DNA from 2 places in the Streptomyces sp. NBC_00459 genome. Region 2 is predicted to be linked to the other one. Evidence: riboswitches for the same ligand, from Rfam matches in the RefSeq annotation. Region 2 holds a riboswitch; the other holds the start of a gene.
The links. A riboswitch is a leader RNA that binds a small molecule or an ion and turns the genes downstream of it on or off. The one in region 2 is predicted to bind glycine.
Positions count from the first base shown of each region.

Region 1: another riboswitch for glycine. It lies ahead of gcvP (aminomethyl-transferring glycine dehydrogenase); the one in region 2 lies ahead of gcvT (glycine cleavage system aminomethyltransferase GcvT).

Region 1 is NZ_CP107903.1:1,462,244-1,466,651, reverse strand. It holds gene OHN74_RS06280 (MerR family transcriptional regulator) at 1-411, shown strand, start outside; gene OHN74_RS06275 (DNA polymerase IV) at 466-1,923, shown strand; gene OHN74_RS06270 (PRC-barrel domain-containing protein) at 1,845-2,216, opposite strand; glycine riboswitch at 2,331-2,425, shown strand; gene gcvP (aminomethyl-transferring glycine dehydrogenase) at 2,606-4,408, shown strand, end outside.
Region 2 is NZ_CP107903.1:6,944,366-6,948,773, reverse strand. It holds gene OHN74_RS30835 (enhanced serine sensitivity protein SseB C-terminal domain-containing protein) at 1-444, opposite strand, end outside; gene OHN74_RS30830 (enhanced serine sensitivity protein SseB) at 613-1,413, opposite strand; gene OHN74_RS30825 (AAA family ATPase) at 1,507-2,193, opposite strand; glycine riboswitch at 2,407-2,507, shown strand; glycine riboswitch at 2,508-2,635, shown strand; gene gcvT (glycine cleavage system aminomethyltransferase GcvT) at 2,670-3,788, shown strand; gene gcvH (glycine cleavage system protein GcvH) at 3,915-4,292, shown strand; gene glyA (serine hydroxymethyltransferase) at 4,331-4,408, shown strand, end outside.

The DNA.
Region 1 (4,408 bases), 5.5 Mb from region 2:
GGTCTGGTCGAGCCGAGTGTGCGGCCCGCGCACGGATCGGGGACGCAGCGGCTCTACAGCTTCCGGGACGTTGTGGTCCTGAAGATCGTGAAGCGCTTTCTCGACACCGGCGTCTCGCTGCAGAACATCCGTACGGCGGTTCAGCATCTCAGGGCGTGCGAGTTCCGAGATCTGGAGCGCATGACGCTGATGAGCGACGGTGCGACCGTCTACGAGTGCACCTCCCCCGACGAGGTGCACGCGCTGCTCCAGGGCGGGCAGGGCATTTTCGGTATCGCCGTCGGCGTGGTGTGGCGGGATGTGGAAAGCGCTCTCTCGCAGTTGCACGGGGAGCGCGTCGACACCGGCGAGACGCTCGTCGGGCACAACCCGACGGACGAACTGGCCCGGCGGCGCAACCGGGCGGTCTGAGCGCCGTCCCTGGGGTCCGGGGCATTGTCAGTGGCGTAGGGCAGCATCGGTGATGTGAGAAACGCGCCCACGATCCTGCATCTCGACATGGACGCCTTCTTCGCCTCGGCGGAGCAGGCGTCCAAGCCGAGCCTGCGTGGGAAGGCCGTTGTGGTGGGCGGGCTCGGGCCGCGCGGGGTGGTGGCGACCGCGTCGTACGAGGCCCGGGTTTTCGGGGTGCACTCCGCGATGCCGATGGCGCAGGCGCGCAGGCTCGCGCCGAACGCCGCCTATCTCGTGCCGCGGGGCGGGTTCTACAAGTTGATCAGCGAGCAGGTCATGGGGCTCCTGCACGCGCTGTCGCCCCTGGTGGAGCCGTTGAGCCTGGACGAGGCGTTCGTGGACCTGGAGGCCGGAGGGACGGCCTGGGACGAGGTGTCGGCGCGGCTGGCCGGGATCAGGCTGCGGGCGGACATACGGGCTGTCACGGGGCTCACGGGATCGGTGGGGCTCGCCGCGTCCAAGATGCTCGCGAAGATCGCTTCGGAGCAGGCCAAGCCGGACGGGCTGGTGGTCATCGAGCCGGGCACCGAGCGGGCGCTGCTCGGGCCGATGTCGGTGCGGACCCTGCCGGGGGTCGGCCCGGCGACCGGGGACCATCTGCGCCGGGCCGGGATCAGTACGGTCGACGAGCTGGCCGAGGCGGGCGAGGACGAGCTCGTACGGCTGCTGGGGAAGGCGCACGGGCACGCGCTGTACGCGATGGCGCTGGCGCACGACGAGCGGCCCGTGGTGGCCGAGCGGGAGACCAAGTCCGTGTCGGTCGAGGACACGTACGACGTGGACATCCATGACCGGGGCCGGGTGGGGACGGAGGTGCAGCGGCTGGCGGACCGGTGTGTGCGGCGGCTGCGCGGTGCCGGGCTGTCCGGGCGGACCATCGTCCTCAAGGTGCGGAGGTACGACTTCTCCACGCTGACGCGGTCCGAGACGCTCCGGGGGCCCACGGACGACCCCGGGGTGGTGCGGGAGGCGGCGGCCCGTCTCCTGGAGGCGGTGGACACGACGGGTGGTGTGCGGCTGCTCGGGGTGGGGGTCAGCGGTCTCGCCGACTTCACCCAGGAGGATCTGTTCGCGCAGGCCGCCGGGGAGTTGGCGGCGCTCGATCCGGCGGAGGAGGCCGAGCACGAGGGCGGTGAGCAGGAGGAGGAGCAGCCCGTCGAGCGCCACTGGACCACCGGGCACGACGTACGGCATGCCGACTTCGGGCACGGCTGGGTGCAGGGGAGTGGGCTGGGGCGGGTGACCGTCCGGTTCGAGACGCCGCAGTCGGAGCAGCCGGGGCGGGTGCGGACGTTCCGGACCGAGGATCCCGCGCTGGAGCCGGCGGACCCGCTGCCGTTGGTCGCCGGTGCGCCGCGAAGACCCGACGGTCCGGACGAGGAGTCGTCGGATCAGGCGTCGTCCGTGCCCGCCAGCCTGCCGAAGTCGTGGTCCGGGAACGGGGGCGGGGGAGCCACATCGAGGCCGTAGTGGTGGTAGAGCTGGAGTTCCTGCTCCGGGGAGAGGTGGCGGCCCACGCCGAAGTCGGGGGCGTCCTTGATCAGGGCCCGCTCGAAGGGGATGCGCAGTGTGCCGTCGATCAGCTCGCTGGGCTCCAGGGGTACGAAGGCGTCTCTGCTGAACAGCCCTGTCCTTATGGCCGCCCACTCCGGCATTCCCGTCGCGTCGTCGAGGTAGACCTCGTCGATCGTGCCGATCTTGGTGCCGTTGCGGTCGAAGGCCTTGCGGCCGATCAGGCTGCGCGGATCGATGTCGGTCTGCACGGCGCCTCCGTATGGTCGCAGTTCATCCGTAAGCACTACAAAAGAGCACTTCCGGGAAGGCGGCCACTCGAAGGTGTGTGCGTGGAGCCCGCTGATAGGCTGGCCAATGGCTGCTGACCCCGTGCGGGAGAGTCCTCCGGAACCTCGGAGGGCGCCGAAGGAGCAAATCCTCCCCGGAATCTCTCAGGCCCCCGTACCGCACGGACGAGGTCACTCTGGAAAGAAGAGCGGTTGCCGACGGCTTCCGCTCTCACCGACGGTGAAAGCCGGTACGTCAGTGTGTTGGCGGCCCGGTGAAGCTCTCAGGTTGAGATGACAGAGGGGGAGGCCGTTCGGGCACCCGTGCCGTGGTGCCCCTCGAAGGTCGTGACGACCAGGAGGCCTCCGTAATGACCGCCCACCGCACTCCGCTCGCCGTACTCGAACAGGGAACGCCCTTCGAGCGGCGGCATATCGGGCCCGACCACGAGGACCGGGCCAAGATGCTCGCGCAGGTCGGATACGGCTCGCTCGACGAGCTGACGGCCGCCGCGGTCCCGGATGTGATCAGGAACGCCGACGCCCTCGACCTGCCGGCCGCCCGCACCGAGGCCGAGGTGCTGGCCGAGCTGCGGTCGCTGGCCGACCGGAACCAGGTGCTGGGGTCCATGATCGGGCTCGGGTACTACGGGACCTTCACCCCGCCGGTCATCCTGCGGAACGTGATGGAGAACCCGGCCTGGTACACCGCGTACACGCCGTACCAGCCGGAGATCTCGCAGGGGCGCCTCGAAGCGCTGCTGAACTTCCAGACGATGGTCGCCGACCTCACCGGGCTGCCCACCTCCGGGGCCTCGCTGCTCGACGAGGGCACCGCGGCCGCCGAGGCGATGGCGCTGTCGCGGCGCATGGGCAAGAACAAGAAGGGCCTCTTCCTCGTCGACGCGGACACCCTGCCGCAGACCATCGCGGTCATCCGGACGCGGGCCGAGCCGACCGGCGTCGAGGTCGTCGTCGCCGACCTGAGCGCGGGTATCCCGGACGAGATCGCCGGGCGCGAGATCAACGGTGTGCTCCTCCAGTACCCGGGTGCCTCCGGTGCCGTGCGGGACCTGAAGCCCGTCGTCGATCAGGCGCACGGGCTCGGTGCCGTGGTCACCGTCGCCGCCGATCTGCTTGCCCTGACGCTGCTCACCTCACCCGGTGAGCTCGGTGCGGACATCGCGGTCGGGACGACCCAGCGGTTCGGCGTTCCGATGGGCTTCGGGGGGCCGCACGCCGGATACATGGCCGTGCGCGAGCAGTACGCGCGCAGCCTGCCCGGACGGCTCGTGGGTGTCTCCGTGGACGCGGACGGGCACAAGGCGTACCGGCTCGCCCTGCAGACGCGCGAGCAGCACATCCGCCGCGAGAAGGCGACCAGCAACATCTGCACGGCCCAGGTCCTGCTGGCCGTGATGGCCGGCATGTACGCCGTCCACCACGGGCCCGAGGGGCTGCGGACCATCGCCCGGCGCACCCACCGGTACGCCACGATCCTCGCTGCGGGGCTGACGGCGGGCGGTGTCGAGGTCGTCCACGGGGCGTACTTCGACACGCTCACCGCGCGGGTGCCCGGGAAGGCCGGTGAGGTCGCCGCCGCCGCGCGCGAACACGGCGTGAACCTGCACCTCGTCGACGCGGACCGGGTGTCCGTCTCCTGCGACGAGACCACCACTCGGGCCCAACTGGGCGCCGTATGGGCCGCGTTCGGGGTCGAGGGCGACATCGAGGCGCTCGACGCGGGCGCCGAGGACACACTGCCGGACGCGCTGCTGCGCACCGACGACGTTCTCACCCACCCCGTGTTCCACCAGTACCACTCCGAGACCGCGATGCTGCGCTACCTGCGTCGGCTCGCCGACCGTGACTACGCGCTCGACCGGGGCATGATCCCGCTGGGCTCCTGCACCATGAAGCTCAACGCGACCACGGAGATGGAGCCGGTCACCTGGCCCGAGTTCGGCCAGCTGCACCCCTTCGCGCCCGCCGAGCAGGCGCAGGGTTATCTGACGCTCATCCGTGAGCTGGAGGAGCAGCTCGCCGAGGTCACCGGGTACGACAAGGTGTCGCTCCAGCCGAACGCCGGTTCTCAGGGCGAGCTGGCCGGGCTGCTCGCCGTACGCGGATACCACCGGGCCAACGGCGACGAGCAGCGCACCGTCTGCCTGATC
Region 2 (4,408 bases):
GATCTCGATGCCGGGTTCGGCCAGTCGCAGAGGACCGGCGGGCTGGCGCTCCAGGCCCGCCGCGATCCGGCGCAGGTCGAGCCAGGGGACACCGACGCCGCCGCCCGGGGAGTGCGGGTTGAGCCAGAGGCCGTACTGGTCCGGGTAGAGGGTGCGGGCCACGTCGAGGCCGTCGACCACCTCGTACGACCTGTTCCAGCCGCTGACCGACAGCTCCTGGGCGGAGGTCACACAGGGCGCGTAGCCGTACCCGTCGACCTGCATGTTTCCGTACTGCGCGTCGGGGGAACCGGCCTGGCCGTGCCAGAGCAGCATCCAGATCTGGCCGGAGGAGGGGGTCGCGAGGGCGCGCAGAAGCGCCTCGTAGGCGTCGTAACGCCCGGGCGTCACTTGGCGCAGCATGTGCTCGACCTGACCGGCCGCGGCCGTGCCCGACGCGCTCACCATTACCGCCCCTTCGTAACCCTGACCGAGTTGTGCGTTCTAGCTTATGCGCTCCGCTGGTCAGGCCGTTGAGAGCTCGGGGCCTGGTGTTGTCGGCGGAGTGCGGGTGATTCGTGGCTTGTCGCGCGGTTCCCCGCGTCCCCGGGGGTTGCCCCTGGGGCGCGTTCGTCAGTATCCATGCTGATAGAAGGGGCGGACCCTGTCCCTCAGCCAGTCGGTCACCGGGTCCTGGGCCGCGTCCAGGAAGACCAGGTTCACCGGCCAGGGAGAGGGCGATCGGCCCAGCGCCCTGCCTACCGCGTCCATCGGGATGGTGCGGGCCAGCGGGTCCCACGGGGAGAGCTCGACGCCGACGAACATGACGGGGGCTGCCGTTTCGATCGCCGCCAGGCAGCGGCGGGCCGTCCGGACCACGCCCGTGCCCGCGAACTCCGTCGCCGCGGCGGCGAGGAAGTCGACCGGGTCCTCCTGCCAGTCGGGCTCGTAGAGGCGGACGCGTCCGCCGCCGGTGCCGTCGAGGACGGTGCGGCCGGAGCGGCAGAGCTGGGCCACGGCCTGCGGGGGCAGCGGGACTCCGACCACGCCGTCCGGGTTCACGGCGATGCCGACCTGGGGCTGCAGGCCCCTGGCGAACTCGACGGCGGGGGCCACGGTGTACGACACATGGGCGCCGACGACCTGCCGGAACTGCTCCTCCGAGCTGAAGACCGGCACGTACGCCTGGCCCTGGATGTCCATCGTGGGCAGGTCGAGGGGGCCGGTGTAGGGGCCACCGCCGGACGGGAGCGGGACCCAGACGAAGCTGCGGCCGAGGACCTCGACGATGCGGGCGCCCGCGCCGGGGACGCCGAGGGAGGCCGAGAGCACCTCCTCCAGCTCGTTGCCCGGCCAGCCGCCGTGCGAATGCGGGTGTGCCGGTGCGGGGAAGCCCCCGGAAAAGTCCGGAGGGAAGTCCGCCGGGATGTCCATCTGCCTACCGCCTGCTGTGAACCGCTGTCGTGAGTCCCTTGGTGGGAGTCCCTTAATGGGCAAAACCCTAACCGGCCCCGGCGAGTACGGCTGTCAGTCCGCGAAGTCGATCCTGCGCAGGGTGTCCGCCGCGTCCCGGTCGATCAGCACCGCCGAGCCGCAGCCCTCCGGCAGATTCCCCTTCTCCACCGAGCGCAGCAGCCGCGAGGCGGCCTGACGGTGGCGCAGGAACGCGTACCGCGAGACGCCCCGGCCGCGTTCGCGCTGGCCCTCCAGGGCCTCGTCCGGGGTGACGTCGAGGAGGAGCAGATGCAGGATGCCGCCCCGGCGGCGGGCCTCACGGGCCAGCCAGCCACGCACCCAGGCCTGCGTACCGCAGTCGTGCACGACGACTCCGGCTCCGGAGCGCAGGGCGCGGCGCAGTCCGGCGTAGTGGGCGAGGCGGACGAGGGGGCGGTAGACGGCGTAGGGGAGAAAGGAGGGCGTACGGGCGTCCCAGTGGTCGCGGGTGTTCTGGGAGTCGATGCCGGTGGCGCGCACCGCCCGGCGCATCAGCGTGGACTTGCCGCTGCCGGGCAGGCCGGTGACCACCACGAGGTCGCGGGCGCCGAAGGTGAGGCCGTGCGGGCTGTGGCCCGAGCGCTCCCGCAGGTCGCGGATCACGGGTTCCGGGCGCGAGGCGCGCGCGTCCCGGGCGGGGGCGGCGGGCTGCTTGGGCAGCGCGTCGGTCAGCGCGAGAGCCGAGGCCGTCGCATACGCCGTGGTCCTGTTCACCGTGATCGTCCTCCCATGGGGTCGGGAAGTACCGTCCCCGTCGAGTGTAAAGAGAAGGTAATACGCGGTGGCTCTCGGTTGGGTCCGCTTACTGCAACAGGCCTGCTACAGGCCGGTATGCGCATCCATGAAAGGCCTGTGTCCCCTCTGTGAAGGGTCCCCCTGCCGTGCCGAAGCAATGCGTGCGATGATGTGCCCGCCAACTGCATACCGGCCGCTTGAATCCGCGCGGGAGAGTTCCGGGTACCTCTGGGTACCCGGGCGCCGAAGGAGCAAGTCCCTCCCTTGAATCTCTCAGGCCCCGTTACCGCGCGGGCGAGGCACATCTGAAAAGCGGGCCGCGGGTCGTCGTGACCAGTGGTCCCACCCAAGGTGCAAGTCTGTGACCTGCGTTTTCACGCTTCGGGTCACGATGAACCTCTCAGGTTCCGATGACAGATGGGGAGGAACGACCTCGCCGTCATGCCCTGGGAGCACTACCGATGAGCAGCACCCCTCTGCGTCTGACCGCCCTCGATGCCCTGCATCGTTCGCTCGGCGCGACCATGACCGACTTCGCCGGCTGGGACATGCCCCTGCGGTACGGCTCCGAGCGCGACGAGCACCTGGCCGTGCGCACGAAGGCCGGCCTCTTCGATCTGTCCCACATGGGCGAGATCACCGTGACGGGGGCCGAGGCCGCCGCCCTGCTTGACCACGCCCTCGTCGGCAACATCGGGTCGGTCGCCGTCGGGCGCGCCCGCTACACCATGATCTGCCGGGCCGACGGCGGCATCCTGGACGACCTGATCGTCTACCGCCTGGCCGAGACCGAATACCTCGTCGTGGCCAACGCGGGCAACGCGCAGGTAGTGCTCGACGCCCTGCTGGAGCGCGCCGACGGCTTCGACGCGCTGGTCCGCGACGACCGGGACGCCTACGCGCTGATCGCCGTGCAGGGCCCTCAGGCCCCCGGCATCCTCGCCGCCCTCACCGACGCCGATCTCGACGGCTTGAAGTACTACGCGGGCCTGCCGGGCACGGTCGCCGGTGTCCCGGCCCTGATCGCGCGCACCGGCTACACCGGCGAGGACGGCTTCGAACTGTTCGTGGCGCCGGACGACGCGGAGAAGGTGTGGCAGGCGCTGACCGACGCGGGCACGCCCGTCGGGCTGGTCCCCTGCGGTCTGTCCTGCCGGGACACGCTCCGCCTGGAGGCGGGCATGCCGCTGTACGGCCATGAACTGACCACCTCCCTCAACCCTTTCGACGCCGGCCTCGGCAGGGTCGTGAAGTTCGAGAAGGCGGGCGACTTCGTGGGCCGGGCGGCCCTGCGCGAGGCCGCCGAGCGCGCTTCGTACGAGCCGCCGCGGGTACTCGTCGGTCTGGTCGCCGAGGGCCGTCGCGTCCCGCGCGCCGGGTACGCGGTCGTCGCCGGCGGCCGGGTGATCGGCGAGGTCACCTCGGGCGCCCCCTCCCCCACCCTCGGGAAGCCGATCGCGATGGCGTACGTCGACGCCGCGTACTCGGCGCCGGGCACGGCGGGCGTGGGCGTGGACATCCGGGGCAGCCACGAGCCGTACGAGGTCGTGGCGCTGCCCTTCTACAAGCGCCGGAAGTAGCCCCGGCCGTCACCCCGGCGTCAGAAGCAACCGGTATCCCGTATCCCGTGTCCTGCCCTGCTGACGGGCAGTGCCTGTAGTAACCCCATGCATGACCAGTCCCCCGCGTACAGGAGAATTCAGGCCATGAGCAACCCCCAGCAGCTGCGCTACAGCAAGGAGCACGAGTGGCTGTCGGGCGCCGAGAACGGCGTCTCGACGGTCGGTATCACCGAGCACGCGGCCAACGCGCTCGGCGATGTCGTGTACGTACAGCTTCCCGAGGTCGGCGCCACGGTGACCGCGGGCGAGACCTGCGGTGAGCTGGAGTCGACCAAGTCCGTCAGCGACCTGTACTCCCCGGTCACCGGTGAGGTCACCGAGGTCAACGAGGACGTCTCCAACGATCCGTCACTGGTGAACTCCGCCCCCTTCGAAGGCGGCTGGCTCTTCAAGGTGCGCGTCGCGGACGAGCCGGGCGACCTGCTCTCCGCGGACGAGTACACCGCGTTCTCCGGCAGCTGAGTCCCCCAGGCACAAGGACGTAAGGACCTACTGACCCCATGTCGCTTCTGAACACTCCCCTGCACGAGCTCGACCCGGACATCGCCGCCGCCGTCGACGCCGAGCTGAACCGCCAG